2 linked regions of the Symmachiella macrocystis genome follow. The protein of the gene in region 2 binds, or shares a complex with, the protein of the main gene of each other region. Links are inferred from orthologs where the notes say so. Each region holds a gene or a part of one and is shown on either strand. Other genes may lie near its edges. The genes, in order: secA and secY.

What was found.
Region 1: the proteins of secY (region 2) and secA are in contact, whole or in part, in a crystal structure (PDB 3DIN), measured with the Thermotoga maritima proteins. The link is inferred for Symmachiella macrocystis from one-to-one orthologs. Residues at the interface, in WP_004081795.1 of Thermotoga maritima: Glu108, Gly109, Glu110, Glu111, Ala236, Glu237, Arg238, Arg239, Ile240, Thr241, Ile242, Gln243, Tyr244, Ala245, Arg246, Arg247, Val248, Thr249, Gly250, Arg251, Arg252, Val253, Tyr254, Gly256, Ala257, Ser258, Thr259, Tyr260, Leu261, Pro262; in WP_004082002.1 of Thermotoga maritima: Glu261, Ala262, Arg263, Lys300, Ala301, Arg302, Thr303, Ile304, Ile305, Leu323, Tyr324, Asp325, Pro326, Val329, Ser330, Tyr333, Ile336, Lys340, Phe345, Val349, Glu363, Phe364, Tyr374, Ser375, Gly376, Gly377, Glu393, Ile395, Thr482, Ser483.

The regions. Positions count from the first base shown.
Region 1 is NZ_SJPP01000002.1:960,880-971,643, reverse strand. What follows is about bases 5,350-9,467. They hold secA (preprotein translocase subunit SecA), read right to left. Parts: upstream 9,072-9,467; coding sequence 5,550-9,071; downstream 5,350-5,549. Other genes in these bases: CA54_RS21760 (sulfite oxidase-like oxidoreductase), read left to right, coding at 9,393-9,467; CA54_RS21770 (3-deoxy-D-manno-octulosonic acid transferase), read right to left, coding at 5,350-5,469. Also shown: CA54_RS21790 (hypothetical protein), read right to left, coding at 1-957; CA54_RS21785 (hypothetical protein), read left to right, coding at 1,071-1,493; CA54_RS21780 (hypothetical protein), read right to left, coding at 1,658-2,551; metK (methionine adenosyltransferase), read right to left, coding at 2,712-3,854; more of CA54_RS21770, read right to left, coding at 4,108-5,349; more of CA54_RS21760, read left to right, coding at 9,468-10,043; CA54_RS21755 (VOC family protein), read left to right, coding at 10,100-10,555. UniProt on the Escherichia coli protein: Required for protein export, interacts with the SecYEG preprotein conducting channel.
Region 2 is NZ_SJPP01000001.1:3,288,732-3,298,330, reverse strand. What follows is about bases 684-3,636. They hold secY (preprotein translocase subunit SecY), read right to left. Parts: upstream 2,863-3,636; coding sequence 1,504-2,862; downstream 684-1,503. Other genes in these bases: rplO (50S ribosomal protein L15), read right to left, coding at 3,114-3,566; map (type I methionyl aminopeptidase), read right to left, coding at 684-1,301. Also shown: rpmJ (50S ribosomal protein L36), read right to left, coding at 52-168; more of map, read right to left, coding at 537-683; rpsE (30S ribosomal protein S5), read right to left, coding at 3,656-4,135; rplR (50S ribosomal protein L18), read right to left, coding at 4,267-4,635; rplF (50S ribosomal protein L6), read right to left, coding at 4,720-5,268; rpsH (30S ribosomal protein S8), read right to left, coding at 5,381-5,776; CA54_RS12700 (type Z 30S ribosomal protein S14), read right to left, coding at 5,903-6,088; rplE (50S ribosomal protein L5), read right to left, coding at 6,194-6,736; rplX (50S ribosomal protein L24), read right to left, coding at 6,991-7,344; rplN (50S ribosomal protein L14), read right to left, coding at 7,348-7,716; rpsQ (30S ribosomal protein S17), read right to left, coding at 7,786-8,037; rpmC (50S ribosomal protein L29), read right to left, coding at 8,220-8,453; rplP (50S ribosomal protein L16), read right to left, coding at 8,515-8,934; rpsC (30S ribosomal protein S3), read right to left, coding at 8,873-9,574. UniProt on the Escherichia coli protein: The central subunit of the protein translocation channel SecYEG. Consists of two halves formed by TMs 1-5 and 6-10.

The sequences.
Region 1 (10,764 bases), on a different replicon or contig from region 2:
GCGGGCATCGTCTTCGATGAGCAAGCCCAGGTGCGCGCGGTGTAATCGGACTTCGTCGGCGAGCAATTCATAGTCGGCATCCCCGGCCGCCAGCGGACCGCGTTGCCGTAGCGATGTCTTGGTGAAGAACAATTCGCAGGGGAGTTTTTCAAAGGTGCGGGTGAGCAGGTCTCCGACCAAGTCGCTACAGCAACCGCAGACGACTTTTAGTGGTCGCAGCGCGTGAAAATGTTTTCCCAGTGCGGCTTCGTAAGGGAGGGCCGCATGAAACGCACGCAGTTGTCCGGCTTGACGGCTCGGTCGCGGGTTGGGACCGTCGGCCAATTGTTCGATCTCGTTTAACTTCGTCCCGGTAGAGATGGGGACGGCGCCGGCGGCTTCAAACTCCAATCCGGTCCAGACAGGGCTGCAGCCTGCTCCGGTGACGAAGACGCCCGCAGTGGCTTGCATGTGATTGACGGCAAATGAAAAACAGGGCCGCGTTACTTGGCCGACGTCGATCACGCGGCAGCTCATTGTTCGCAGGGCGCGCACCACGCCGACAGCAATATCGGGCGAACTGGGCCGCTCGTCGAATCCCACCACCACCATCGGTCCGAGTCTCACCGAAGAGATGTCCATCGGTGCGTGCAGACCTTCGCGGGCTTTGAGCGGTGAGCTGCGCCACAACAATCCCGCCAACCCCGCCGCATAGGCCGCCGCGCGTTCGCGGTTGAGTTCGTTTAAGTAAATTCCGCGAACCCCTTCGTCGGTGAGCAAGCTGGCACGTTGGACGCGGTTTTCCGTTTCTTTGAGATGTACGACGGTTCGCGGCGGGATTTGTCCCGTATCGTGACGATGCACGCATTCGCGACAAGCGGGATAAAACGCCGACAGCCGCGCCAGATGCACCGATTGTGAAATCAATCCCCGTTCGCCGGGGCATTGGTATTTCGTGGTTGGCTCGGTTGTGGGCATCGGAGTCGCTGTCTTATAGTCTGGGATACTGCTGGGAACGCCAGGAACTGTAGGCGAAACGAAAATCAGCGGTCAAGAAGGATTTTTCACCGAGAGGGAATTGTCACAGCAATATGTCCAACGCACACCGCATGCATCTCAAAGGTCCGTGGCAATATCGCTTGCATGATAGCGACAGCGAATCGAACGTGCCGGCCGTTGAAGGCCGCATTAAATTGCCGGCCAGTTGGCAAGATTGTTTCGCCGATTATCGGGGAGGAGTCCGGTACGAACGTCATTTCAATTGCCCGACCAACCTCGATCCGCACGAGCGGGTGTATGTGATTTTTGAAGAAATCGGCGGGGATGCGGTCGTCCACTTGAATGACACGCAGTTGGGCACAGCGGGGGGCGGCCCAGCGGGGCCGTTTGAGTTTGAAATCAAATCGCTGTTGCAGCCGCGAAATTTATTGACCGTCGACGTGACCTTCCATGGTGGGAACGAACAACCGGGGGGCTTGTGGGCTGCGGTGGCCTTGGAAATCCGTGGTGGGTGATCGATTGACCCAGTGTGTTGGCCGACGGTCGGTTTCGCGATTTGCGAAATCTTGTGTGTGGCCTTCAGCTATCGCAATCTATGTCGACCCATTTCCCAGGGCTAGGGTGTGAATTGGCCGTTGGCCAAAAAAAATGCGTCTGACGAACCATGCTGGCCGGTGAGTTAGGCGGCTGCTTCGATGGATTGATTTTGCTCGGTGTGCGCGAAGTAACCAATGGCGATTGGGGCGTCTTGATTGTCGTGTGCCGGGCGGGTCAGTTCGATGCGGGCGCCGTGCGGGAAGACAGCGGCGACTTTGATACGGACTTCGTCGCCGTCGACCGTTTCGCATTCAATTTGCGGCGAGACGGGCAGGGGGGGGCAAAAGGTGAGGTGCACGTTGGCACGGTTTTGTCCTGCGGCGAATTTGGCGATCGTTACCCCTTCTACGGTGACGCTCCCATCGTCGGCGTCGCTACGTGTCATCCATTGTGAAACTTCAGGGGCGTGCCACGGCATTTCTTCGTTCTCCGTTTCGATGGGGCCTGCGGTGGAAATCGTTCCTGCGAGTCGTGCTTCGAGTTGGGTATCGATGTCGTTGTCGGCGACGATAGGTTCGGTTTTGGTGTCCAGGATTTTGGGGACGGCTACTTCACGGGTGTTTTGCTGTCGGTGTCGAAACGTTGTTTCCAACGCGAACACTGTGACCACGCTCACGCAGACGACGGTGGCTGAGAACCACCAGGCGCTGGCGGCACTATCGGGGATCACGATCAGCAGCACCATGAGAGGAAAGAGTGTTAGAAACGCCGGTAAGGCGCCCCACAACCAGTGCTCGCCGCGAAAATCGAGTTGATGGAACAACGCATTAGAGCCGAGCCCTACGACCGTTAACAGCACGGCTGTCGCGCAGACCACTGCAGTGGGGGGGCCGGCGGAAAATGCGCCGGCTAACCAGCGGGCGAAGACGGTTAAGGCAATCAAATTGAGCCCGCACCAGAACGTGCCAGCCACGGCTGACTTCCAAGTCAGCCATCGCTCGCGTCCGTCGATCAACTGTCCGATAAACGCGCCCATCCCTCGCCTCCGTGGTTGTGGATGTGGAAGTTGTCAAACGCGGCAACTGGCCGTTGTGCTGGCCAGAATTCAATTGGGTACTGCTTCAGCACTGATCCTATCAGTCGCTTGATTTGCACTGGCGGGCAAGCCGCCAGTGGCACCCTCTTTCAACAAACTCTTATGCGCTCGCGGCGCTCTTTAGGTCAGCGGCTTTGTTGGTGGCTTCCCAGGTGAAGTCAGGATCGTTGCGTCCGAAGTGTCCGCCGGCGGCTGTTTTGCGGAAGATCGGTCGTCGCAGGTCGAGGTATTCAATGATGCCTTTGGGGGTGAGCGGAAAGAGTTCGCGAACAGCGGCGACAATTTTTTCCTCAGGCACAGTGTTGGTTCCGCCGGTTTCGACATGCACGCTGACCGGATCGGCGACGCCGATGGCGTAGGCCAATTGCACTTCGCACTCTTTGGCCAAACCGGCTGCGACCACATTTTTGGCGACGTGCCGTGCCATATAGGCGGCGCTGCGGTCGACCTTGGTGGAGTCTTTTCCGCTGAACGCGCCACCACCGTGTCGTCCCCAACCGCCGTAGGTGTCGACGATGATTTTGCGGCCCGTCAATCCGGTATCGCCGTGCGGCCCGCCGACTACGAAACGTCCGGTCGGGTTGATGTGGTATTGCGGCGTTTTTTCCATCAACTCCGCCGGGATTTCCTTGGCGATGATTTCGGAAATGACGAAGTCGCTGATTTCATTTTGTTCGACGCTGTCGGCATGTTGCGTGGAAACGACCACTGCGCTGCAGCGGACCGGGCGGCTGCCGTCGTATTCGATTGTGACTTGGCTTTTGCTATCGGGCCGCAACCAATCCACGGTTCCGTCGTTGCGGGCCTGGGTGAGGCGATTCAAAATTCGGTGTGACAGCGCGATGGGCAGCGGCATCAATTCGGGGGTTTGATCGCAGGCGTAGCCGAACATCAACCCTTGGTCGCCGGCTCCGTCGCGGTCCACGCCTTGGGCAATGTCGCCGCTTTGGCTGTGCAGTGCCAAGAAGATCCGGCACGATTCCGCATCGAAGCCAATGTCGGTGTCGGTATAGCCAATATCGCGGCAGACGTTGCGGACGATTTCTTCGTGGTGAATGTTCGCATTGGAGGTCACTTCGCCCGACAGGACGACTAAGTCGGTCGTGCAGAGTGTTTCGCAAGCCACGCGCGAAGCGGGATCCTGCTCGAGCAGGGCGTCCAGGATGCCGTCGGAGATTTGGTCGGAGACTTTGTCCGGGTGTCCGTTGCTGACCGATTCACTGGTAAATAAGTAGTTGGCCATGCGGCACTCCGTAACAAAAAGCGTTGTGGTGAATTATTTGGGGGAAGTGGGAAAGTTCAGTGACCGAGTCGAGCATTGCTCAATCAAGCCGAATTGGAGCCACTGATTATCAATGAACTGACCCGCGGATCGTTTTCTTGTCTGAGCCAACGTATCGTCAGATATCGAGGGCATAGAAAGTTGGCCGATTGTAGGGAACTTTTGCAATGGCAACAACTGACCCTGGTGAAAGGGGGACTGGTGATAAGGGGAATTAAGCTGCCCGCTTGCCGGATGAGGCTTCGCAGGATGCCGTTTTCGGCAAGACCTGGGATATCAAAGCAACGGTTCGGGCGGTGGCTCCTTGTTGGGCTAAGACCAATTGTTGAGCGCGGCGACCCATCTCCAGTCGCGTGGAACTGGATTGCAGCAGCGCTTGGATGCGCGTCGTCAATTCTTCTGCATTGTGGACAACCGCAGCGGCGTCGTTTTTCAGCAAAATCTCCACAACATCACGGAAATTGCGAGTGTTGGGGCCGAACAGGACCGCTGCCCCGTAGCCGGCCGGTTCGATCATGTTTTGCCCGCCGCGTTTGGTCAGGCTGCCGCCGACGAAGGCAATATCGGCCAAGCCCCAACAAGCGGAAAGCTCGCCCAGTGTGTCTAATAAAAGTACCGGAGGCCCGTTGGCGGAATCGCCGCCAGTCGAATCGCCACTGGTTACAGTACTGCGGCGAGTCAACGCGAAGCCTTGCGATTGGACCAAGCGGGCGACCTCTTCGAATCGTTCCTTGTGTCGTGGAACCAGGATCAACCGCAGCTTGGGAACGCTCTTGCGAATTTCCCGATAGGCTGCCAAGGCATAGTCCTCTTCGGGCGATTGGGTGCTTCCGGCGATAAACATCGGTGCGTCGTTGGCAATCGCAAAGGCGCGGCGGATTTCGGTGGTTTGGGGATTGTGGCGATCGGTTTCGACGGCATCGAATTTGATGGAGCCGGTCACGTGCACGCGTTCAGGCGGCGCACCGAGTGCACGCATCCGCTGGGCATAGATTTCGTTTTGAATGGCAAATGTGTGTACGCTTTCCAGGAGACCCCGCACGAGGTAACGAAAGCGGGTATAGCCGCGGAAACTGCTTGCGCTCAAGCGGCCGTTGATCAAAATTACCGGGACGTTTGTGCGATCGGTTTCCAGAATCAAATTCGGCCAAATTTCCAATTCGACCAACACCACTGCCACAGGGCGGAGTCGTCGGATGGCCCGTCGGACAGACCAGGTGAAATCGAATGGAAAGTAGCAGACCGTGTCGTCGGGGAATGACTTGTCAGCGACGTCGCGGCCGGTGACGGTTGTTGTGGTGATCACGAAGTGGTAATCGGGAAGTTGCTCGCGCAGAGCGGCGACGACCGGGCGGAGTTGCATGACTTCGCCCACACTGACGGCATGCAGCCACAGACAGGGCTTGTTGTCCTTGGGTTGGGGCACGCAGCCCAACAAGCGTTCATTCCAGCCGACGCAGTATTTGCCTTGAGTCAGCATCCGCCACAGGACGATGGGCGAGATGATGACCAGCATCGTCAAATACGTGAGATTCAGCGACCAACTTTTCAGGTGATTCAGCAGCCAACCTGGCACGGGGCATCCTTTCCCGATGGTGGAGCGAATTGATTGTTTGGCAAATCTCCCCGGGAAAGCCGAGGAGGGGGAGCCGTTTGTTATTTGTGCATGCAACAGTTTTTGAATTTTTTGCCGCTGCCACAGGGGCAGGGTTCATTGCGGCCGACACGTTTTCCGTGGTTGCGAATTGGTTCGATGGCTGTTTGTTCCGAGCCGGCATTTTGGCCGGGACTGGTGTCCGCCTCCGGTGTGGGGGCCGACTCATGAACCGTCGAAGAGACCTTCCACAGTGAGCCGAGGAATTCCGGATTCGCCTCTTCCAACCGAAAAATGGCGTCCGTCACGCGGTCGGCGACGCTGGTCCACATGGTTTCAAAGGCCCGCATACCTTGTTTTTTGTACTCGACTTTGGGGTCCTTCTGGGCATAACTTTGCAGTCCGATGCCCGACCGCAAGTGGTCCATGTAGTACAGATGGTCTTTCCAAGCGGTGTCGAGCACTTCCAAAATCAGCGCTCGTTCGGCTTGGCTGAGTTCGGGGCGATATCGTTCGTCGATTTTGCCTTGTACGTCCCGGCGGGCATCGCTGCGCGGCAGAGTTTGTAATTGCGAGGCGTCGAGTTCCGCATGCAGTTTTTCCTGCGTCCACTGTGAGAGTTTCTCCAGTGGTTGGATATTTTCCGGCGGATGATCGGGAGCGTCATCGTCGTCGCCGTATGCTTCCTTGAGAATTTCGTCCGCTTCTTCGAGCAATTCGCCGTTGCGATAAAATCCGCGGCTGGCGGTGTTGAGGACCTCGACGACTTCGTCCCGGGATTTGCTCTTGATGTCTTCAAAGTCGAGCTTCGACTCGAACCGTTCGTTGGCCCAACTGATCAAGCCTTCGCGGTCGGGGCGGTCGTTCGATCCGCGTCCGGCGAGGAATTTGTTGATTCCCAGGGTGACGGGGAAGTTGATTTCTTTTTCGTGGTAGAGCGTTTCTAGTTTTTCTAGAATCACGTCGATTGCGTCGGGAATCTCGATCTCTTTGAACGTTTCGGGATCCATACGCAGGCTGAACCGATGTTCCAGCCAGCCCGCCAGTGAGCGTTGGCTCCAATCATCGGAGAGAAAATCCTTCAGCGGCGTGAGGTCGAATCGTTCGATGGCCTCATGGGCCCGTTTGAGTAGATATTCGAACAGGTCATCGCGGCCGACCTTGCGCAATTCGCGGTCGTTGGTATTCAATCCATAACGGGCATTGGCCCATTTGGAAATTGTCAGCCAGTTCCATTCCCGTTTGTCTTCAGCATCGTCGGGCAGGTTCTCTTCGATTTGATCTTGAATGAGTACTTCCGATTGCCGTTGGGCTTGATCGGTCACGTAGCTTTCGAAATCATCCAAGTTCATCTGTTTGACGTCGCGGAAGTCGAGATCGACGCCCAACTCCTGACCGGCCCAGACCACAGCGGTTTGGTGTCCGTAGGCGGGGTCAAGAATTTCTGCTGTCATGCTGCGGACTTGGTCGGCGACCATCTCCATGATCAGTTCGCGGCAATTTCCCCCGTCGAGGATATGTTGGCGATATCCATAGACGCGTTTGCGTTGCTCGTCCATGACTTCGTCATATTCGAGCAGGTTTTTACGCACTTCGAAGTTGTATTCTTCGCGTTTTTTCTGAGCGCCTTCGACTCGCTTGCTGACCATGCGGCTCTCGATGGCTTCGCCTTCTTGCATCCCTAAACGGGTCAAAATGTCCTTGACCCAATCGCCGGCGAAGATCCGCATCAGATCGTCTTCCAACGACAGGAAAAAGCGGCTCGACCCGCGGTCCCCTTGGCGACCGCTCCGTCCGCGTAACTGCAGGTCAATCCGCCGGGCTTCGTGGCGTTCGGTGCCGATCACGTGCAGGCCGCCCAATTCGGAGACCTTCTTGCCCTCATCGGCCATGCCTTCGCGTTGGGCGATTTCCTTGGCGACCTCTTCAAATTCCGCTTTTGGAACATCTAGTCGTGACTCATATTTGTGCTTGAGCACTTCCCAGGCCATCGCCTCGGAGTTTCCTCCCAGGATGATGTCCGTTCCACGACCGGCCATGTTGGTGGCGATTGTCACGCCGCTGAGACGACCCGCCTGGGCGATGATGTCCGCTTCACGACCGTGTTGTTTGGCGTTGAGGACTTCGTGCTTCACGCCATATTTGCCGAGCTGCCTGCTGAGGAGTTCTGACTTCTCGATCGAGGTTGTGCCGACCAGAATCGGTCGTCCCGTCTGGTGCACTTCGCGGATTTCCTCGCCGATGGCGTGGTATTTTTCCTGATCGGTGCGGTAGATCATATCGGGCGAATTGATCCGCTGCATGGGGCGGTTCGTCGGAATCGCCACGACATCCAGCTTGTAGATTTTCCAGAATTCGCCCGCTTCGGTCATGGCCGTTCCGGTCATGCCGCCGAGTTTGTCGTATAGCTTGAAAAAGTTTTGCAGCGTGATCGTGGCCAACGTCTGGTTTTCTTCCTTGATCTTCACCCCTTCTTTGGCTTCGACCGCTTGGTGCAGACCGTCGCTCCAGTTCCGTCCCGGCATCAGGCGCCCGGTGAACTCGTCGACGATGACCACTTCGTCTTCCTGCACCACGTAATTCGTGTCCCGTTTGTACAGGAAGTGTGCCTTGAGCGCGTTGTCGATCAAGTGCGGCCATTCCATATTGCCGGTCGTGTAAAAGCTTTCGACGCCGGCTAATTCTTCAGCCTTGCGAACTCCCTCGTCGGTCAGATGCGCCGAGTGTTCTTTTTCCTTGACCTCAAAGTGCTCACCCTTTTTCAATTGAGCGGCGATGCGGTTGGCTTTGGCGTATTTGGTGACGTCGTCATAAGCCGGGCCGGAGATGATCAACGGCGTCCGGGCTTCGTCGATCAAAATGTTGTCGACTTCGTCAATCACGGCGAATTGCAGCGGGCCTTGCACCTGCAGCTTCTTCGTCGGTTTCATGTTATCGCGGAGGTAGTCGAAGCCAAATTCGTTGTTGGTTCCGTAGGTGATATCACAGGCATAGGCGGGTTGCCGTTCGTGCGGGTCCATGCCCCCTTGGATGGCGCTGACGGTCAGTCCGAGTCCTTGGTACAACGGCGCCATCCATTCCATGTCGCGCAGCGCCAGGTAATCGTTGACGGTGATCACGTGGACGTGACCGGCGACCGCGTTGAGCGAAACCGCCAATGTTGCCACGAGCGTTTTTCCTTCACCAGTGACCATTTCGGCGATGTTGCCGTTGTGCAGAACGTAACCGCCGATCATCTGGACGTCGTAGTGCCGCATCTTCAGGATGCGGATGCCCACTTCGCGGACACGGGCGAACATCTCGGGCAACAGATCATCGAGTGTTTCTCCCGTCGCCATCCGTGCGCGGAAGTCGATCGCCGTTTGCCGGAGTTGCTCGTCAGACAATTTTTGGACTTCTGGTTCCAGACTGTTGATCGTGTCCAACAAGGAACCAGGGACGATCGTGGTTTCCTCGCCGCGGCGGTCAAAGCCGAGTCGACGCATTTGTCGATCGTTGGAGGAACCAAATAGCCGGGTATATAAACCCAGGAACCATCCGATGAAGCTACTGACGGACTCACCGATTTTGTCTAAAAATTCCATAGCTCTGCCTATCAAGCCGCGTTGACGCGACCCCCGTGTCTCGGAAAGTGCGAGCAAACCCATCGCGCTGCCAGCGCGAACAAATCACGCCGGGAAACGCTAAATTCTTGTAAATTCTCTGCAGCGCGAAGTTTATATCTTGCCGCTCGCAGGGTCAATGCCGTCACTGGCGGCCAAAATTCGCCGTGATGCTGTCCGGCAGGAACATTGGATTTTGAAACGCGGATCCCTAGAATGATAGGCACTTGGGAAGCATCTCAAAACGTGGCCCTGGCCCATGGCAGAGGGCCTTTAAGTACTCGTTCCCTCCAGGGCACCGACATGTCTGAAGCGGAAAAATACCAAACCGGCGACGCTCCCGGTCCTCATACGCACGCTGAAGAAGTCATCATCAGTAGCGATACCCACCGCGAAAACCGCGTTCCCCCCGGCCAAACCCGCACGCGCAAATGGCCCGTTTTGCATTACGGCCGTGTGCCGCACGTCGAATTGGACACTTGGGAGCTAACCATCGATGGCCTGGTTGACCAGCCGTTGAAGTTTTCGTGGAGCGAATTTGGAGAGTTGCCCCGCGCGCAGGTTTTCTCCGATTTTCATTGCGTGACCACCTGGTCCCGGCTGGGGAATCTGTGGGATGGGGTTGCCGTACGGGAACTGCTGGAACGCGCCGGAGTGCAATCGGCGGCGCGATATGTGGTCGCGCACGGTTACGACGACGGTTGGACGACAAACATGCCGCTGGCCGATTTTCTCTCGCCCGACGCGATTTTCGCCGACCGGCACGACGGCCAACCGCTCAGTGCCGATCACGGTGGGCCGCTGCGTTTGGTGGTTCCGTTATTATATGCCTGGAAAAGTGCCAAATGGCTAAAGCGGATTGAACTGGTCGCCGAAGACCGTCCCGGATTGTGGGAGCAAGCGGGCTATCACAACCACGGCGACCCGTGGACTGAAGAACGTTTCGGCGGCTAAATCACTGTTATCCAATATTTCAAAGTCAATTTTGAACCCCCCAATGGAGCGATCCCATGACTGTGCAACCGATTCCTGATGGCTATCACACAGCGACCCCTTACATGATCGTCGACGGCGCCGGTGAGGCGATCGCATTCTACGAGAAGGCGTTCGGTGCAACGGAGTTAATGCGGATGCCCGGCCCGGATGGAAAGATTGGGCATGCCGAAATTCAGATCGGAGATTCACGGATCATGATGTCCGATGAGTACCCCGACATGGGATTTCGCGGTCCGAAGTCTTTGGGGGGAGCGGGAATCAACATGATGCTGTACGTCGAGGATTGCGACACGCTGTTCGCCCAAGCCCTCGCCGCCGGCGGCAAGGAACTCCGTCCGTTAGCGGATCAATTCTACGGCGACCGCAGCGGCACATTAGAAGACCCCTTCGGGCATGTCTGGACGGTCTCGACACACAAGGAAGACCTGACGATGGAGGAGGTGGCGGCGCGGATGCCGGATGGGGATTAGTTTCGCGGTGGGGATCGTGATCAGTGGTAGCAGCGATTGCGAAGCAATCGGTGTGCCGCAGGCACAGGGCGGTGCAATTCGGCGGTCCTTTGAGTCAGAACCGTCGAGATTCAGGCAAGTACAAATTGCGGCTTCTTACTGGCTGCGCCGGTCCCGATTGCGTTGCAATCGCGGCTACCTGGTTGTTTTTCCTTACGACCTCAGGAAAC
Region 2 (9,599 bases):
GCCCACGCGATTCCACCAGCGGTGGCGACTACGCGGATCGTCACGATGGCGTTAACCCTGCCGCTGTTTGTGCCGCGGGTTGGATGAACAAATCACGTAGATCTTGCCTTTACGGCGGACGATCTTACAGTTTTCACAAATGCGTTTAACGCTGGCTCGGACTTTCATGACGCCAACCGAATCTCCTGTAATTCAACGATGTTTCGCTGACCGCGAAACAAAAAACGGCAAGATACACACCAACCAAGGATCGAAATCCCCGTCCCATGGTCAACACGGTCAGCGACTCCGTCAGCCTGCCGAGGAGGGATGTTGCTTGATTTCTTTAGATTGACCCGGATTATAAGCACGCCCTCAGGGGGCAAACAAGTAATACGACACACTTTTCAGCGAATTTGGAGCTTCCCGTCCGCACGAGCGCGGAATTTCCCCCAACCAATCGCCGCTTTGCCTATTTTCCCACCGCTGTGGTGGAAAATCGCCACTCAATTTTACGGTCTGCGACAAACGCAACCGTAACTTTCCCTCCGGCGAGATCAGAGTGCCGTTAAAATCCGGACTCCCTCGGCTGTGATGGCCAAGGTATGTTCATAGTGCACGCTCGGGCGACCGTCAGCTGTGACGATCGTCCAGTGATCGTCCATCAGGCAGACGTCCGCGGTCCCTGCATTGAGCATGGGCTCTACGGCAAGCACCATTCCGGGCACAAGTTCAAAATCATATTCTTCTAATTCAGGAGTGACGAAATTGGGGACCTGCGGATCTTCATGCATTTCCCGGCCAATTCCGTGCCCCACGAGTTCTTCGACGACCGAAAACCCCGCATCCTTCACAGTCGATTCCATGACCTCGGCGACCCCCGCCCAAGTCTGTTGACGCTGCAACTCGTCAATGGCGGTCGTCAGAGTCGACTGACCCGCCGCCATCAATTTTTGTTTCTCTTCGTCGACGCGGCCCACCGCATAGGTCCAAGCGGCATCTCCACACCACCCGTCCAAGCGACAACCGGTGTCGACGCTTACTAAATCGCCTTCCTCGAGCCGGCGGTCCGATGGAATTCCATGAACGACTTCGTCGTTGACCGAAATACACGTTGCCGCCGGAAAGGGGACGACTCCGGGAACCCCTTTGAACAACGGTGTGGCATTGTGTTTTGCGAACACGCGTTCCACAGCGTCGTCAATTTGCCTGGTACTCACCCCAGGTGATACAATTTTCCCAACCGCTCGATGCGCCCGAGCCACAACAAGGCCCGCCTCACGCATCTTTTCAATCTCAGCTGGGCTCTTCAAAACTATCACGGGTTAGCCAACTCATTCGGTTCGCGCTGATCCGTATGAAATGGAAACTGGGAAAGCACCCCGCAACCCGACATGGACCAAACCAACGCTAGTTCCGGTCCGTGCTCAATGTAATGATTGGAAATAGTACTTTGCCCCGACGCCACTCCATTCGGCGTGATGCGTTATCCACCGCAGCCCAGTCATTCCCACGGGGGGAAAGTTAGGACGCAGCGCGGGAATCATCGGAATCCAACAAGCCCGAGTAATTCCGCATCACGAGGTGGCTGTCAATTTTTTGTACTAAGTCCAAAGCAACAGAAACAACAATCAACAATCCGGTGCCACCAAAGAAACTGGCCACCATAAAGTCGATTCCCATAACCGAAGCGATGACTGTCGGAATCACGGCCACGACCGCCAAGAATGCAGCCCCGACATAAGTGATCCGCACCATCACGCGTTCCAAATACTCGGCAGTCCGTTTCCCTGGACGATACCCGGGAATAAAGCTGCCGTAATCTTTGAGGTTGTTCGCCATATCCTTGGGATTGAACGTGATGGCGGTCCAGAAATAACAGAAGAAATAAATCAAACCGACGTAGCTAATGTTGTACAAAAATCCGCGTCCCGCACCGCTGAACGCCGCGGCCAGATCGGACCAAATCACCGAGTCGAACCACTTGGCCAACTGGCCGAAACCAATCATGGGGATCATCAACAAACTTGAGGCGAAGATGATCGGCATCACGCCGGCTTGGTTCACCCGCAAAGGCAGGAATTGTCGTTGTCCACCGTAAACGCGACGACCGCGGACGTGCTTGGCGCTTTGTGTGGGGATCTTGCGCTGGCCTTGCGTCATAAAGACCACTGACCCCACCACCACAACAAATAACACCGCCAAGACAAGCAGTTTTTCAATTCCCGAGTCGGACCCGAGAGCGACTCCGTTTTCCATGGCCGGACGCAACAACTGGATCGCAGCGTCGGGCATACGGGCCAAAATCCCCGCCATAATCAGCAAGCTGATCCCGTTGCCGATCCCGTATTCATCGATTTGCTCACCTATCCACATCAGGAAGATCGTGCCGGCCGTCATGGTGATCGTGGCCACCATATGGCCAAAGAAATTGTTATAGTCGGGGATGATCGTCCCCCAGCCGGATATTGTTTTGACCCAAAAGTAGCTTTGGATTAAACAGAGTACGACTGTCGCGTACCGTGTATATTCATTGATTTTCTTACGACCCGATTCCCCTTCCTTTTGCAGTTTTTCCAAAGGCGGATAAACACTGCCCATCAACTGGAAGATAATCGAGGCGGAGATATAGGGCATAATCCCCAGACCGAAGATCGTGCTCATGCCGATATTCGATGCGGAAAATAGTTGAACGATCTGCAGCGCTTGTCCGATCCCGCCACCGGTGGCCAGATTTTCCATCTTATCGGCCAGGGCTTGTTGATCGACAATCGGCAACGGTACCCAAAACCCCATACGGTACACCGCAAGCAGTGTCGCAGTCAGAACGATCTTCCGACGCAACTCCGGGATTTTGAAAACAGTAATCAGTTTTTCAAACATCGTTTCCGATTCCTCTCCGAGGAATGATTATGCCAAACTTCGCCGCAGTTTGTGTTGTCAAGGTGCCGGCCGTCAAGGGGTGCAAGAAATTAGCAGCACCCACATTACAAAAAATACCAACGACGGCGAACATCAACAGCGGGCCAACAGCAAATCGGCCCGGTCGACGCGAACTCCGGCGTCGGTGAACTTTATTATCAATATTCCTCAGAGGGAAGCCCAGATCGCCATGGCGGCTCGGCTGCCTTCACTTATGCGTAGATGATTTCAATGCTGCCGCCGGCTGCGGTAATCTTCTCTTCAGCCGACTTCGAGCATCGATGGACACGAACGGTGAACTTTTTGGTGATGTCGCCATCTCCCAGAACTTTAATGACATCGAAGCGCCCCTTGGCCAAATTCGCTTCGGCCAGCGCAGTCGCATCGATGGTCGCACCGCTATCGAAGCGTTGTTCGAGGTCACTGACATTTACGATCGCCACTTTCGTTGCGAAGCGTTTGTTATTGAAGCCCCGTTTGGCAATCCGCCGCGCCAAAGGAGTCTGTCCCCCCTCAAACGATATGCGTTGGGACGAACCAGCACGACTGCCGTAGCCATTGTGACCGCGTGCTGCGGTTTTACCGTTGCCCGAGCCAGGACCACGACCAATGCGTTTCCGCTTTTTGTTCTTTTTAATTCCGCGATGGACGTCATCAATAATCATGAGGACACTTCGTTCCGAAGATTCGTAAAGTTATAAGTAGGTGTTTGGTGACAACAGCAGCACTGCCCCGGACCGATCTGCCGGTCACGTTAGACGTTCACGCCTCTGAGGCGGGCGACATCTTCTCGCGTACGAAGTTGTTCCAAACCGTTGATTGTCGCTTTCACCAAATTCATGGGATTGTTTGAACCCCGGCTTTTGGTGAGAATGTCATGAATACCGGCAGCTTCGACGACGGCACGCACGCTGGCACCGGCAATCACGCCCGTTCCCGGTCGTGCCGGCATGAGCAACACGCGGGCCGCTCCAAAGCGACCAACCACCGCATGCGGAATCGTCGTTCCGGTCACGTTCACTCGCGATGAGTGACGATGGCAGTTCTTATTGGCTTTATCTACGGCAAGCGGAACTTCGGTCGCCTTCCCATATCCGTAGGAGACGCCGCCCTTGCCGTCACCATTGACAACCAGCGCGGTAAAGCTGAAGCGACGGCCACCTTTGACTACGCACGAGCACCGGCGAATTTGCACGACTTTTTCTTTGCCATCTGATCGGTTGTCTGTCGACACGGCGAATTACTCCAAAGCCTTTACGTGATTTAAAAACTCGTTTCCACACTCGATTGTCGCCAGCCTCACAGCGGCGAAATTGCCATCGAATTTGGAAATGGCATGTCTGAACTATTTAAAAACCGGGTCGATTAAAAATCTAACCCACCCTGACGAGCCGCGTCGGCCAAAGCGGCGACACGACCATGGTATTTGTACAATCCGCGATCAAAGGCGACCTGGGTGATTCCAGCTTCGAGAGCTTTTTTGGCCAACGCTTCACCGACCTTTGAAGCCGCTGCGACGTTCCCGCCATTTTCACCATCAGCACAAATGCCCGCTTCACGCGTACTCGCGGAAATCAACGAACGTCCTGCGACGTCATCAATAATCTGGGCATAAATGTGCTTGTTGCTGCGGTAGACCGAAACTCGCGGCCGCGATGTGGTCGCACGAATCTTGTTGCGAACGCGAAAGCGACGACGGCTACGCTGTTTATTGACTTGGGCTATGTATTTCATCGAACTGCTAACTTTCCTACCGATCGGCCCTGTTTTTCACTGACCAGAAACATCGCAAACCATTTAAAGACAAACATCACCGCATCAGCCGCTGGCCAACGCCTTACCGGCTTTCCGACGAACCTGTTCGTTCTGGTACCGGATTCCCTTGCCTTTGTAAGGCTCAGGCGGGCGGACGCGGCGGATTTCAGCGGCGAACTGTCCCACCGCTTGCTTGTCAGCACTCTTCAGGGCGATCTGAATATTACTGGGCAATGAGCAGTCGACATTTGCGGGAATCGGCAATTCGACAACGTTCGCAAACCCAACCTGCAAGCAGAGCTTCGTACCGTCGATTGTGGCTTGGTAGCCGACACCCACGATGTCCAATTTCTTTTCGAAATATGTCGTGACGCCGGCCACCATGTTATTCAACAAGCTACGGGTCAGCCCGTGGAACTTGCGATTGTCGCGCAAATCGGTGGGGTTCTCCACCACGAGTTGCTTGGAGTCACCATCAAAACTGACCGAAACGGATGGATGATGGTCCAACGTCAATTCGCCGTTGGGGCCTTTCACCGTAACGACGGTGCCATTGATCGATACTTCGACAGCATCGGGGACCGCAATCGGTTTTTTCCCGATTCTTGACATGATACTTTGCCTTCTTCTTTTTTACCGAAACCGGCCCTCAGGGCTCGGATCCGTCAACTGTTTTTACTTGCGTCTGACAAGAACGATAATGCCGCAGCGGCGGGGAGACCCGCTACCAAATACTGCACAGCACTTCGCCGCCGACCAACTGTTCCTTGGCTTCGCGGTTGCTCAACAAACCTTTGTTCGTCGAAACGACGCTGATGCCCATGCCTTGCAGAATTTCCGGCAAGTCGTTGACACCCAAATAGACCCGGCGTCCCGGCTTGCTGACGCGATCGATTTTTTGAATCACACGTTCGCCGTTGGGACCGTATTTCAGATGGATCCGCATGGCACTGCAAGGCTGCTGTTCGATTATTTCGTAATCCCAAATATAGCCTTCGCGTTGCAACACATCGGCAATTCCCCGTTTCTCTTTCGAAAGGGGTACGTCGACGAATGCGCGCTCAATCGACACCGCATTACGGATTCGCGTGAGCATGTCGGCAATCGGATCTGTCATCATAATGGAGTACACCTCAAGGAGCATTGCTCCTCTACTTTTCGAGCGGTGCAAGACATATTGCCGCACCATCTGTGCTGTGTCGTTGTTAGTATAGGTTTTGCGAAACGCACCCAGTCGCCGCCGGGCTTACCAACTCGCCTTCTTGGCACCGGGGATCATGCCGTCCAAACAGAGGTCGCGGAAACAAATCCGGCACAGTTTGAACTTGCGGTACACCGCGCGGGGACGTCCGCACAGGGCACAGCGCCGTTCGAGACGGCTGCTGAATTTTGGCGTCCGGTTTGCCTTTTCGATCTTTGCTTTGCTGGCCATCTCGCTAAATTTCTTCTGGAAAAAACCTGTAGCTTATGAATTACACTTTATGTTTTACGCGGTGAGTTCTTTACGCCGTGCAGCAATCTCTAAAACCGCCGGACACTAATCTTTGCGAAACGGCATTCCCAGTTCTTTGAGTAATTGCCGCCCCTCATCATTAGTCGTGGCTGTCGTCACTAAGGTAATCGTCATACCTTGTTGATTCTTCACGCGATCCGGATCAACTTCCGGAAATACCATTTGGTCGCTGATACCCAGGCTGTAGTTTCCATTGCCGTCAAACGCTTTGGGGCTCAGGCCCCGAAAGTCGCGGACCCGCGGTAGGGTCAACGTAATCAGTCGGTCCAGGAATTCATACATCCGCTGCGAGCGGAGCGTGACCATGCAGCCAATCTCCATCCCTTCGCGAAGTTTGAACCCGGCAACGGACTTGCGAGCGCGGCGAATGACCGGCTTTTGTCCACTGAGAATCGTTAAATGCTCGACGGCTTCTTCCAAGCACTTCCGATCTTGAGCAGCCGCCCCAACACCCATGTTGACGACGATCTTCTCCAACTGGGGAAGCGAGTGGGGGTTTGACCGCCCCAGGGATTTCGCGAGTGTCGGCCGGATTTCATTCCGGTATCGTTCCAATAACCTGGCCATTGTACTTACACACATCCAATTTTCGCCACTCACGTCGAGCAAGCGATTACTGCCGGATTGCGATTGAAGGTCGACCCTCGGCTACACACCGAAGCCTCCGCACACATCTGCTATTTGCTGTTACCAGTCTCGCTGCCGACCTTCGAGAAGAAGATCAAAAGGCTGCGTCGCTGGATTAAAAACTGTTATATTTGCGATTGTCGTAGCAACCGCGTTTTAAAAGAGACCGAAAGCCGGCCTCGCCGTCGCCAGATTTATGACTGAGCGTAATGAGCCTTGGGAGGGCTGATGTTACCGAGCCCGGCATCGCAAATCTTGCAACACCGCTCTTTACTGCCATCTTTTGTATAGCGATACCCAACCCGCACGCCTCGACCGCACGAATCACAGTAAAGCAACACATTTGAAATGTCAATTGGCATCTCTTTCGAGAGCCGGCCCCCTTGCGGACTGCGGGGATGGCCGCGTTTTACGTGTTTGTAAACGCGGTTCACGCCTTCCACAAGAACCTTTTTTCCACCGGCCTCGACCGAGAGGACTTTCCGTGCTGTCGTGCTGGCGTCGTCGCCAGCAATGACTTGCACCGTATCTCCACGTCGAATCTTCATCGGTCAAACTACCTCACTTGCCAGGCTGACAATTTTCATAAACTTGCGCTCACGCAGCTCGCGTGCTACTGCACCGAAGATACGCGTCCCCCGCGGGTTGGCATCTTTATCGATCAACACGATCGCATTGCGGTCAAAGCGGACATAACTTCCATCACTGCGGCGCGTTCCCTTGCGGCAGCGAACAATCACACCCCGCACGACTTCGCCCGATTTTACCGAACTACCCGGAATGGACTTTTTAATGCTGACGACGATAACGTCTCCCAGCCCGGCGGTCCGCCGTCCCGTGCCTCCCAGAACTTTGATGCAACAGGCGACCTTGGCCCCCGTGTTGTCACAAACGTCCAGAAGTGTTTGCATTTGAATCATGATAACTTCCACTGAATCTCAAACAACGCCGTACAAACCCACGCGACGATCACCGTTCGTGGCCAACCGTTACTCAACCACAACTGCGGCGCGAACGATCCGCACCAAACTCCAACATTTTGTCTTCGACAAGGGGCGGCACTCGATGATTTCGACAGAGTCGCCTTCGTTGGCCTCGTTCTTTTCATCATGAACGTGGCATACGGTACGACTACGGATAATCTTTCCGTAGCGCGGGTGTTGATAGTTCTTCTCAACCTCGACCCGCAACGACTTGTCCATCTTATTGCTCGTCACTACGCCGATCAATTTCTTACGCATCTTAACCTGTCCTCAACTTGCCTCGAGACTCGCCCGCCGCAACCGGCGATATTGTGTCATCAGTGCCGGTCACCGCAATTGCGGGGGTTTCGAAATATGTGTCTGTAACCGCTGTCCCTACTCATTGCCACCTTGTGCCGGCTGTCGAAAACCACTTGCCAGCCGCAAACCTTGCCCCCGTCTCAGGCTTCCGCCTGTGGCGCCAGATTGGCTTCCGCTTCTTGCGCCAATTCCCGTTGCCGCGCGATTGTGTGAATGCGGGCGATGTCGCGGCGGATCTTCCGCAACGCGCTCGGCGCATCGGATCGTTCCGCAGCCGCTTGGAATCGCAGGCGGAACAATTCTTGTTGGGCTTCGCGCAATGTGAACGCTAACTGTTCGTCACTCATCTCGCGGAGTTCTTGCGGCTTGGTCATGTCGACTCGTCTTTATCTGCATTTTGTCCAAAAGTAATAGCAATTCATTCCGTACATCGGCTCAGGTACCGGGACGACGGCCTACCAACCGCACGCGGACCGGCAATTTGTGCGCCACACGATTGAAGCAATCCTTGGCAGCATCTTGCGAGACGCCGGCCAATTCAAACATTACCGTGCCTGGACGAACAACTGCGACCCAGTGATCCGGTTCACCTTTACCTTTACCCATCCGAGTTTCCAACGGACGAGACGTGCAAGGCTTGTCCGGGAAGATGCGGATATACAACTTCCCCTCACCGCGGACGTATTGTGTCGCGGCAATCCGGCAAGCTTCGATCACGTTGGCTTTGATATATCCACCGTCGAGCGACTGCAAACCCCAGTCACCCAACACCACGGTATTCCCGCGGGTCGCGTTACCTTTTATACGTTTTCTTTGGCTTTTTCTGTGCTTGACCCGTTTGGGCATTAGCGCCATCGCCATCCTCCTCGTCTGTATAAAGACCCAAGTCGATCCACACTTTGATCCCAATAATTCCCTGGGCCGTGCGTGCCTTGGCAAAACCGTAGTCAATATGTTTCTGAATTGTCGACAAAGGAATTGATCCCCTCATCGCTTTTTCGGTCCGAGACATTTCCGCTCCGCCCAATCGGCCGGAGAGGACAATCTTCACACCCAACGCGCCCGCATCCATCACCGAATCCATCGAGCGTTTGATCGTGCGCCGAAAGCTGGACCGTTTGCTCAACTGCTGAGCAATGTCTTCAGCTACCAACACCGCGTTTTTCATGGCGTTGTTGATTTCGACGATCTTCAATTCCATTCGCCGGCCGGTCAGATCTTCGAGCTCTGCTTTGAGGCGGTCAACTTCCTGCCCCTTGCGGCCGATGATGATGCCCGGACGGGCTGTGTTCAAATGCACGACCACTTGATCGCGCGTGCGTTCGATTTCAACTTTCGAAATCCCCGCAAACTGGTATTTCTCTTTGACGAACTTGCGGATCTTGAAGTCCTCGACCAAGAGGTCGCCGAACTCTTTCTTTGACGCGTACCAACGACTCCGCCACTCTTCAACAATCCCTACGCGGAAACCCGTCGGCCGAACTTTCTGACCCATGATCCGTATGCCTTATGTAATTCAA